2 regions of the Pseudoalteromonas sp. 0802 genome follow, and region 2 is predicted to be linked to the other one. Evidence: predicted binding sites of a transcription regulator. Region 2 holds the regulator's gene; the other holds the start of a gene.
What was found. The regulator sigma-54, encoded in region 2, starts transcription at its own class of promoters, with help from an activator protein. The targets are predictions, from matches to a motif close to GTTGGCACGNNNNTNGNNT.
Positions count from the first base shown of each region.

Region 1: the regulator sigma-54 is predicted to act here: its motif matches at 2,216-2,234, upstream of dps (DNA starvation/stationary phase protection protein Dps).

Region 1 covers NZ_JABVXE010000008.1:31,810-36,393, reverse strand. The annotation lists gene HUS61_RS13510 (LytTR family DNA-binding domain-containing protein) at 1-398, opposite strand, end outside; gene HUS61_RS13505 (substrate-binding domain-containing protein) at 566-1,576, shown strand; gene HUS61_RS13500 (HPP family protein) at 1,656-2,075, shown strand; gene dps (DNA starvation/stationary phase protection protein Dps) at 2,301-2,819, shown strand; gene corA (magnesium/cobalt transporter CorA) at 2,880-3,836, opposite strand; gene HUS61_RS13485 (serine hydrolase) at 3,958-4,584, opposite strand, start outside.
Region 2 covers NZ_JABVXE010000025.1:16,059-20,642, reverse strand. The annotation lists gene lptC (LPS export ABC transporter periplasmic protein LptC) at 1-263, shown strand, start outside; gene lptA (lipopolysaccharide transport periplasmic protein LptA) at 253-774, shown strand; gene lptB (LPS export ABC transporter ATP-binding protein) at 771-1,496, shown strand; gene HUS61_RS19485 (RNA polymerase factor sigma-54) at 1,604-3,100, shown strand; gene hpf (ribosome hibernation promoting factor) at 3,128-3,415, shown strand; gene ptsN (PTS IIA-like nitrogen regulatory protein PtsN) at 3,419-3,871, shown strand; gene rapZ (RNase adapter RapZ) at 3,872-4,584, shown strand, end outside.

The DNA.
Region 1 (4,584 bases), on a different contig from region 2:
CATAACGCCAAAACCAAACAACATGCGATTAAGTACTTTGGTAAAAGCTGAATGAATGAAGCAGCTATTGCATAGCCATAAAAAGAGTAATCAACAAAAATACGTAACATCACCAAAGAACAAATAGTCACTGCGCACGTAATAATAAAAACAAATAAGTTGCTATTAATCCTGGCTTTTAAATCAACAAAAGCCACCAGAACAATATTTAAAGTACATAAAGCCCCCCACTCTTTTAGCCAAAAAATTTGTGAGTCAATAAACTGATATTGGCCTCCCGCAATTAAATGACGCCAAAAAAAGCAATATGCATTAAATAGAATAAAAAAAGCCCCCCATAAAAAAGTGGCCTTTTGCCAAAGTGTTGTTAATTGCTGCCAGTATTTATATATGATCATAGCCACTCCATTTGAGTCATAAAAGGTAGCAAAAATAGCCGCTTCCCTAAAAAGGCTTTTTCATTATATGTTAAAGCCAGTTGATTGATGCAAATGCTGACTGGTAAATTCGAACTCTGCCACTATAATTAGCTCGTGCTTATACTTAACTTGCAATATGTAGTGCTATGTCTTTAAAAGTATTATTAAATTTTAAATTAAACTGGGTACTTTTGTGTGCCAGTTTTTGGCTTTTTGCCCTGCCAATTCAGGCTAAATATGTGGTGGCTGTTGTAGGTAAAACCAAAAACGATAGCTTTTATCAGCAAGCCTTTAAAGGGTGTGAGCAATTTGCAAAACAGCATCTCGATTTTGAATGTATTTACGACGGCCCCAAAGACTTTCAAGATATTCGCACGCAAGTATTAGTGATCACCGACCTAGTTCGCAGAAACAACATTAGTGGTTTATTAATCGCAACCACAGATTCCAATTACCTTGTTGAAAGAGCATTAAAAAAGCTTAAAGATAACAACATTCCTGTGATCACGTTTGACTCTGATCTGCTCGAGAAAGATCAGCAGTACCGTTTAACCTACGTAGGTACCAATAATTTTGATTATGGTGTGGCCTTAGGTAACGAATTAAAAAAATTCACCAACAAAGAAAATAACCAGGTTTGTATTCAATCAGGGCACTCAACAACACCTAATTTAAACAAGCGTATTGAAGGTGTTCGCTATGCGTTATCTGGGCAAAAAGATAAACGTTTAAGCGGTGAAAATGGCTGGAGTGAGTTCGATAGATGCCCTTTATATAGCTTAGGCAAGCGAGAAGTCTCCCTCGGTCAACTCGACAAACTGCTTAACCTTGAAAATCCACCACTATTTTTAGCGGTAGCGGGTTTTGCTCAATTTAACTCTAACTATGCAAACGTGATTGCTAAACATAAACAACGCATTGCCAATCAAGAGGTGGTGATCGTTTCTGCTGATACTGAGCAAATGCAATTAGAAGTATTACAGCAAGGATTATCATCGGCCAATATTGGTCAAAACCCTTTTGAAATGGGCCGACTTTCTACCGAGTTGATGTATCAATACCTCACTAAAGGTGAACGCCCAGCTAAGTCTCACTATTATTTAGACTTTCACTATTGTCAGCAAAGTAATGCAGGTACTTGCACCGTTAATCACTAAAACTTTGATCTCACTAAAGTGCAATTAACTCGATAAGCGCTAGACTTACCACAACTTGATTAATTGTAAGGATTTAGCCATGACACACCTAGTTAGTGATTTGATGACGCCAGACCCATTCGCCATAAGTGCGCAAAATACCCTGCATGACGCGCATAATCTAATGAAAGAGAAGAATGTTCGCCATATTCCAGTGATCAATGAGCACGGTGGCTTAGTTGGCATGTTAACGCAAAAAATCATGATTGCTCAGGTAATGAATATCATGGCTAATTACAGCGCCAGCGCCCTTGAACGCAAAGAAAAGCAAACTAAAGTAGTTGATATTATGGCTACCGATTTTACTAGTATCTCGCCAGAGCAACCGCTTCACGAAGTTGCTAAGTTTTTTGTTGAAAACCGTCATGGCTGCATGCCTGTGGTTGATAAAGAAAACAACCTAGTGGGAATTCTAACTTCATCTGATTTTGTTCGTTTAGCAGCTGCATTGCTTTCTTAAGTCGTAAATTTGTATCTGCACACTGAATTTTTTACAGAAGGTGTGCAGAGTTTTCATACTCATACCTCACCACAACCACTCCACCTCAAAACAGAATCAAATTAAACCTTAAAATTCAATAATTTAACGTTATGTTTATTTTAGGCACAGCGCTTGCTTCTACCTAATCAAGCGCGCTTTTAAACTAAAAGCGAAAGGAATTTTATAGATAATCTCGGAGGAGTAATGAGTAATTCATCATCAAAAATCGCAGAATTTACAGCACCCGGTGTTAAAGACCAAGCTGCAGCTGACACGATTGCTATTCTAGACCAGCGCATGGTCGCTTTAATCGATTTACACCTCACTTTAAAACACATTCATTGGAATGTTGTTGGTCCTAATTTTATTGGTGTACACGAAATGTTAGACCCGCAAGTAAGCGCAGTGCAAGAGATGACTGACACGATTGCAGAGCGTATTGCAACTATGGGCGGCGTACCTGTTGGCACACCACAATCAATTGTAGAACGCCGTACTTGGCAAGATTATTCAATTGGTAAAGGCTTAGTTACTGACCATCTAACAGCCCTTGATAAAGTATATAACGGAGTCAATAAAGACCACCGTTCAGCTATCGATAAGCTTGGTGAGCTAGACCCAGTTTCTGAAGATATGATCACCGGCCAACTGGCTGATTTAGAACAATTTCAATGGTTTGTTCGTGCACATATCGAATCTTCTACCGGCGAATTGAAAGGTTAAACCCCCTAGGTCTATCCGAAGACCCCTTGCCCAGCAATTGCTGGGCTTTTTTATGCTTTGTTACAACCAACCTTTATGTTTAAAGAACAAGTATGGTGCAAAGCCAGACAGCAACATAATGCCAATTGCAAACGGGTAACCCCATGCCCATTGCAGTTCAGGCATGCTATTAAAATTCATTCCATAAATACTGGCGACGACGGTCGGCGGTAAAAACACCACAGAGGCAATTGAGAAAGTTTTGATAATTTGGTTTTGTTCGATGTTAATAAAACCCTGAGTCGAGTCCATTAAGAAATTAACCTTATCAAACAAAAATGTACAGTGAGACATGAGGGTATCAATATCAAGCACAATTTCACGTAGTGATTCTCGATCTTCTGTAGGCGCTCCTAGGTGGCGCAGTAAAAACGAGATATTCCGGCGAGTATCCATCAAACATAAACGCACCTTACCGTTATTATCTTCAAGGCGAGAAATTCGGCTAACAGCTTCTTCTAAATCAGAATCATCTTCTTCAAGTACGTAGGCACTGAGTTTTTCTAATTGGTGATGCATGTCTTCAAGCATATCAGCGTGGTTTTCGACTTTTTGGTCAAATAAAGTCACCAAAAGTTGCTTTGGATTATCACACGCTACTTGCCCTTTACGAGCACGCAGTCGTAATAGACGAAAATCGGCTAGTTCATCATCGCGGATTGTCAGCAAGCAGTTGTCTTGTAGCAAACAAGCCACGGTTACCGTATTAAAGCGCCCTTCATTTGGTGACATGAAAAGCGCATGCACATGCAAGCCTTCATGGTCAATAAAACAACGGGAAGAGGCTTCGATTTCTTCAACATCATCAGCACCAGGTAGTGTGATATTAAGCGTGCTTGCCAGCGCTTGTCGTTCTTCTTCGGTTGGATTTATGGTATCAATCCAGTGGGCATTTTTTATGGCGGTTGCAAGAGGCGTATCTGCAGCTGGCTCAGTTTCTGTGATCACACCTTGGTCTATAGAAAAAAATCGTAACATGCGCCCTACCCTGAATAATCAATGTAAAGCAAATACTATAGCTGTTCACGTTAATGAACAATGACAATGCTACTAATTACTGGGTAAAGCAGAAAAATAATTTAAACCTAACATCAATTGCTTATTTCGCTTTTTTGAAACGCACCAAAAGCATACCTATCAAGATGATGCCAAGGCCTATTAAGCAAGGTACAAAAGCACTTTGCAAGGCAACATCAAACGCTAAAAAGTCGGGGTAACCGGTTTGCCAAAGCGTCCATTCATAACCGAGCTTTGATGCAATATGTTCACCGCCGCTACTAAGTACGATGATTGCATCATTGTTATCTGGGTTGATGCGAAGTGTGCTATTTATTGCTGGCTCATTCGCGCCATCATGGCCAAACACAAAATCTCCCGATGCTGTTGGTGCATAAAGCATGGTACCTAGCCCCCAAATTGGTGCGCCTAAGCTAATTGCCAAAGGCGCTCGCATGGTACTGATCATTTGCGGGCTTAACTGCCCTGTTTGAGGTGATGTTAATGCTTGCACTAAAGCGATTAAGTCATGGCTACTTGCCAGTAAGCCTGTTGCCGCTGCCGATGCGTATTGAAAATGCCCCGCAGCTTGACCGCTTTTATCATAAGCAGGTGCGATGTTGTCTAACTCAGTGAGTACATCGTAACTAGCATCAGTCATATTGACTGGCTTAAAGACGTTATCAGCCATCCAAGTTGCAAAGCGTTGATTCGTTTTTTCTTCGACCAG
Region 2 (4,584 bases):
AAGAAGCCACATTGTACGAAAACGATCAGCTGATTTTTGAAGGGGATGTAGTTGCTAAAAACTTAACCCACAACGGCATGATTGAAGATATAAAAGCAGAAAACATTAATGTCGACATTGATAAAATGACCATGTTTTCTAAGCAACCTGTGACACTAACAGGACCGAATTTAAAGATTACCGGGAAAGGCTTAAAAGCCGATTTAAAAACCGAAATTGTTGAGTTAACTAACCATACACGAACCATATACTATGACCAATAAACTGAAGAAATTACTCCTGATCCCAAGCTTATTGATTGCCTTTTCGGGCGCAGCTGCCGAGCAAACTGGCGCTCAAATTAGCATTAGCTCAGATCGCCAAGTAGGTAAACTAAAAGATGGCGTTGGCATATTTGAAGGTAACGTAGAGATCGTGCATGGTAATCGTCGTATTACCGCAGAGCGCCTTGAAGCACACGGCGGTGATACCGAAGGTACAGTAGAGTTGATTATTGCCACAGGTAAGCCTGCTTACTTCGAAGAAAAGCAAGCTGATGGCACCGTAATGAGCGCTAGCGCAGAAGAAGTTCGTTATGATGTTGCAAAACGCTTCTTAACCTTAAATGGTGAAGCTGAAGTTACTCAAGCAGGTCAAAAAGTAACAGCAAAAAGCATTACCTATGATATGGCACAGCAGCTGATCAGTGCTGAAAAAGACGAAAACTCAACAGATCGTGTACACACTATTTTAGTGCCTGTTGAAAATAAAAAAGATAATAAAGGCCAACCATGAGCACATTAAAAGCAGAGCTTTTAGCTAAAAGCTACAAAGGCCGCCAAGTGGTTAAAAATGTCGGTCTTGAAGTTGAAGCTGGCAGTATTGTTGGCTTGCTTGGTCCAAATGGCGCAGGTAAAACAACGACCTTCTATATGATTGTAGGCCTAGTACCTAGCGACAAAGGTAAAATCAGTATTGATGATAACGATATCACCCTTTTACCAATGCATAGCCGTGCGCGTTTAGGTATTGGCTATCTGCCACAAGAATCGTCAATTTTTCGAAAGTTGACGGTTTACCAAAACTTGATGGCCATTTTAGAAACTCGTAAAGATCTAAATAAAACCACCCGCGAAGAAACACTCAATAGCTTACTCGATGAGTTTAGTATTCAACACATTCGTGACAGCCAAGGTATGGCGCTGTCAGGTGGTGAGCGACGCCGTGTAGAAATTGCTCGCGCATTAGCCGCTAATCCTAAATTTATCCTTTTAGATGAGCCTTTTGCTGGTGTTGATCCAATTTCAGTGTTAGATATAAAGAAAATTATTGAGCACCTAAAAAATCGTGGTATCGGTGTACTAATTACTGACCATAATGTTCGAGAAACCCTTGATGTTTGTGAAAAAGCCTACATTGTTTCTCATGGGGAGCTAATTGCATCAGGCACACCTGAGCACGTATTAGCAGACCAAACTGTACGCGATGTATATCTAGGCGAGCAATTCAGGCTGTAACCATTACGCCAGCGACTAGAGCATCTGCTAGACTTATAACAATGACAATAAATCGATAACTGTGTTTATACAGTTATCGATAACTTAAAAAGGATTGTTAGGGATACATGAGGCAATCATTACAGCTGCGCATGGGCCAGCAACTTACAATGACTCCACAACTGCAACAAGCGATTCGTTTGTTGCAGCTCAGTACATTGGATCTCCAGCAAGAAATTCAAGAAGCGCTTGATAGTAATCCCCTGCTTGAAGTGGAAGAAGCGGATTACAATGAAGAAAGCACCGGCAAGAATGAGCAAAAAGCGGAGCCTGACGATGTGCAAGTCAGCGCGTCTGCCGAAGAAGCACCTAGCGAGTACGAGCAAGAAAGTAGTGATGCTCTCAATAAAGACACCGTAAGCGATGACTTAGCAATGGACGTCACGTGGGATGAGTACATGAGTGCCGCCCCTTCAACATCGTCAGGGCCAATGCCTGAAGATGAATCTATCTACCAGGGAGCATCAACCGAAACCCTTCATGAATACCTAATGTGGCAATTACAGCTCACGCCATTTAGCCCTACTGATGAAGCGATTGCTGTGGCAATTGTAGAAGCTATCGATGACTCAGGTATTTTAACGGTAAGCTGTGAAGATATAGTCGAAAGCTTTAATCAAAATAACGATGAAGAAGAAATCGAACTTGATGAAGTCGAAGCGGTCTTAAAAAGAATTCAGTTATTTGATCCTGTGGGTATTGGTGCGCGCAGTTTACAAGAATGTCTGTGCATTCAGTTACGCCAATTCGATGCTAATACGCCATATTTAGCTGAAACTAAAATGGTTTTATCTGAGCATATCGAATTATTAGCGAGTCGCGACTATCGAACTTTGATGAAAAAGACTAAGCTTAAAGAAAACGAGCTTAAAGAAGTGATGACACTAATCCACAGCTTAAATCCTAAGCCTGCGGATAGCATAGTGCGCGAAGAGTCTGAGTACGTTATACCTGATGTATCAGTAAAAAAAGTAAAAGGTCGCTGGGTAGTCGAGTTAAACCCAGACTGTATGCCAAAGATTAGAGTGAACAGCCAATATGCGGCGATGTCTCGCTCTGTAAAATCAAGTAGCGACAGCCAATTTATTCGCTCTCACTTACAAGAAGCTAAGTGGTTTATTAAAAGCTTAGAAAGCCGTAACGATACGCTATTAAAAGTGACCAACTGTATCGTTCAACAACAACAAGCTTTCTTTGAGCATGGCCCTGAAGCAATGAAGCCGATGGTGCTAAATGATGTTGCTGAAATGGTCGAAATGCATGAATCGACGATTTCACGGGTAACAACGCAAAAATATATGCATACCCCACGGGGTATTTTTGAGTTGAAATATTTCTTCTCAAGCCATGTCAGCACCGAAAATGGTGGTGAGTGTTCTTCTACAGCAATACGCGCTTTAATCAAGAAGTTAGTCGCTGCAGAAAACTCAGCTAAACCATTGAGTGATAGCAAAATTGCAGATATATTGGCTGAGCAAGGAATTAAAGTAGCTAGACGTACAATTGCAAAATATCGTGAGTCTCTAGCAATACCTCCGTCTAATCAGCGTAAGAGTCTGATTTAGACGTTTTACATAGAAGGAAAAATGCTTATGCAACTAAATTTAACTGGTCGTCATGTAGAAATCACAGATTCATTAAGAGACTATGTAAACACCAAGTTTGCAAAACTAGAAAGGCATTTTGACCATATTAATAATGTTCATGTCATTCTAGATGTAGAAAAATTAAGCCAAAAAGCAGAAGCAACTTTACATGTAAACGGAGGCGAATTGTTCGCTTCTACAGAACATCAAGATATGTACGCAGCCATTGACTCACTGATCGATAAACTTGATCGCCAAGTCATTAAACACAAAGAGAAATTAGCTCGACATTAAATTATGAAACTAAGTTCACTTACTAACCAGGACTGCAGCAAAGCTGCGGTCCTTTTTAATAGCAAAAAAAGAATTCTTGAATATATCAGCGAACTGGCCCACCAGCAGCTTCCTCATTTATCGCAACAAGATATCCTAGATGCTTTACTCAACCGAGAAAAACTAGGTAGCACCGGCATTGGCCGAGGTATTGCTATTCCACATGGCCGAATGAGCGGCGCAGATGAGCCTCATGCATTTGTGATAGTGAGTGAATCCCCTATTAATTTTGATGCAATTGATAATCGTCCAGTTGATATTTTTGTGGCACTCATCGTACCAGATGGTGACTGTCAGCTTCACCTAAAGACCTTATCAACAATTGCTGATAGACTTAAAGATAAAGAATTTTGTAAACAGCTGCGTAGTGCTACTACCGATCAGCAACTGTTTCAGGTCATATCAGCAGAGGCATAAATGGAATTAATAATTATCAGCGGTCGCTCAGGCTCAGGTAAATCGGTCGCTTTACGAGTACTTGAAGACTTGGGCTATTATTGCGTTGATAATATTCCGGTTAATTTACTGCCTTCGCTCGTACGTAGTGTGTCTGATAACTACGATAAAATAGCGGTCAGCATCGACGTGCGTAACTTACCGAAAGAGCAGCAAGAATTTAATGATATTCTTGAGTACCTGCCAGGTTTCGCAAACCCAACACTATTCTATTTAGACAGTGATGACCAAACTCTGATCAAGCGCTTTTCAGAAACACGCCGCTTGCATCCACTATCTATTGATTCTTTGCCGCTTGATCTGGCCATTAAACAAGAAAAAATCCTGCTTGATGTGTTGATCACTCGCGCTGACTTTATGATTGATACCACTGATCTGAGTGTTCATCAGTTAGCAGAATCAATTCGCGAAAAGATTTTAGGTAAAAAAGATAAAAAGCTGATTATTACTTTTATGTCGTTTGGCTTTAAGCATGGTATTCCAAAAGAAGCTGACTACGTTTTTGATGCACGCTTTTTACCTAACCCACACTGGGAACCTGATTTAAAGCCACTAACAGGCCTTGATCAACCAGTAAAAGATTACCTAGCTAGCCACAGCATAGTGCAAAAGTTCACGTGGCAAATACAAACCTTTGTGCAAACTTGGTTGCCACATTTAGAGCGTAATAACCG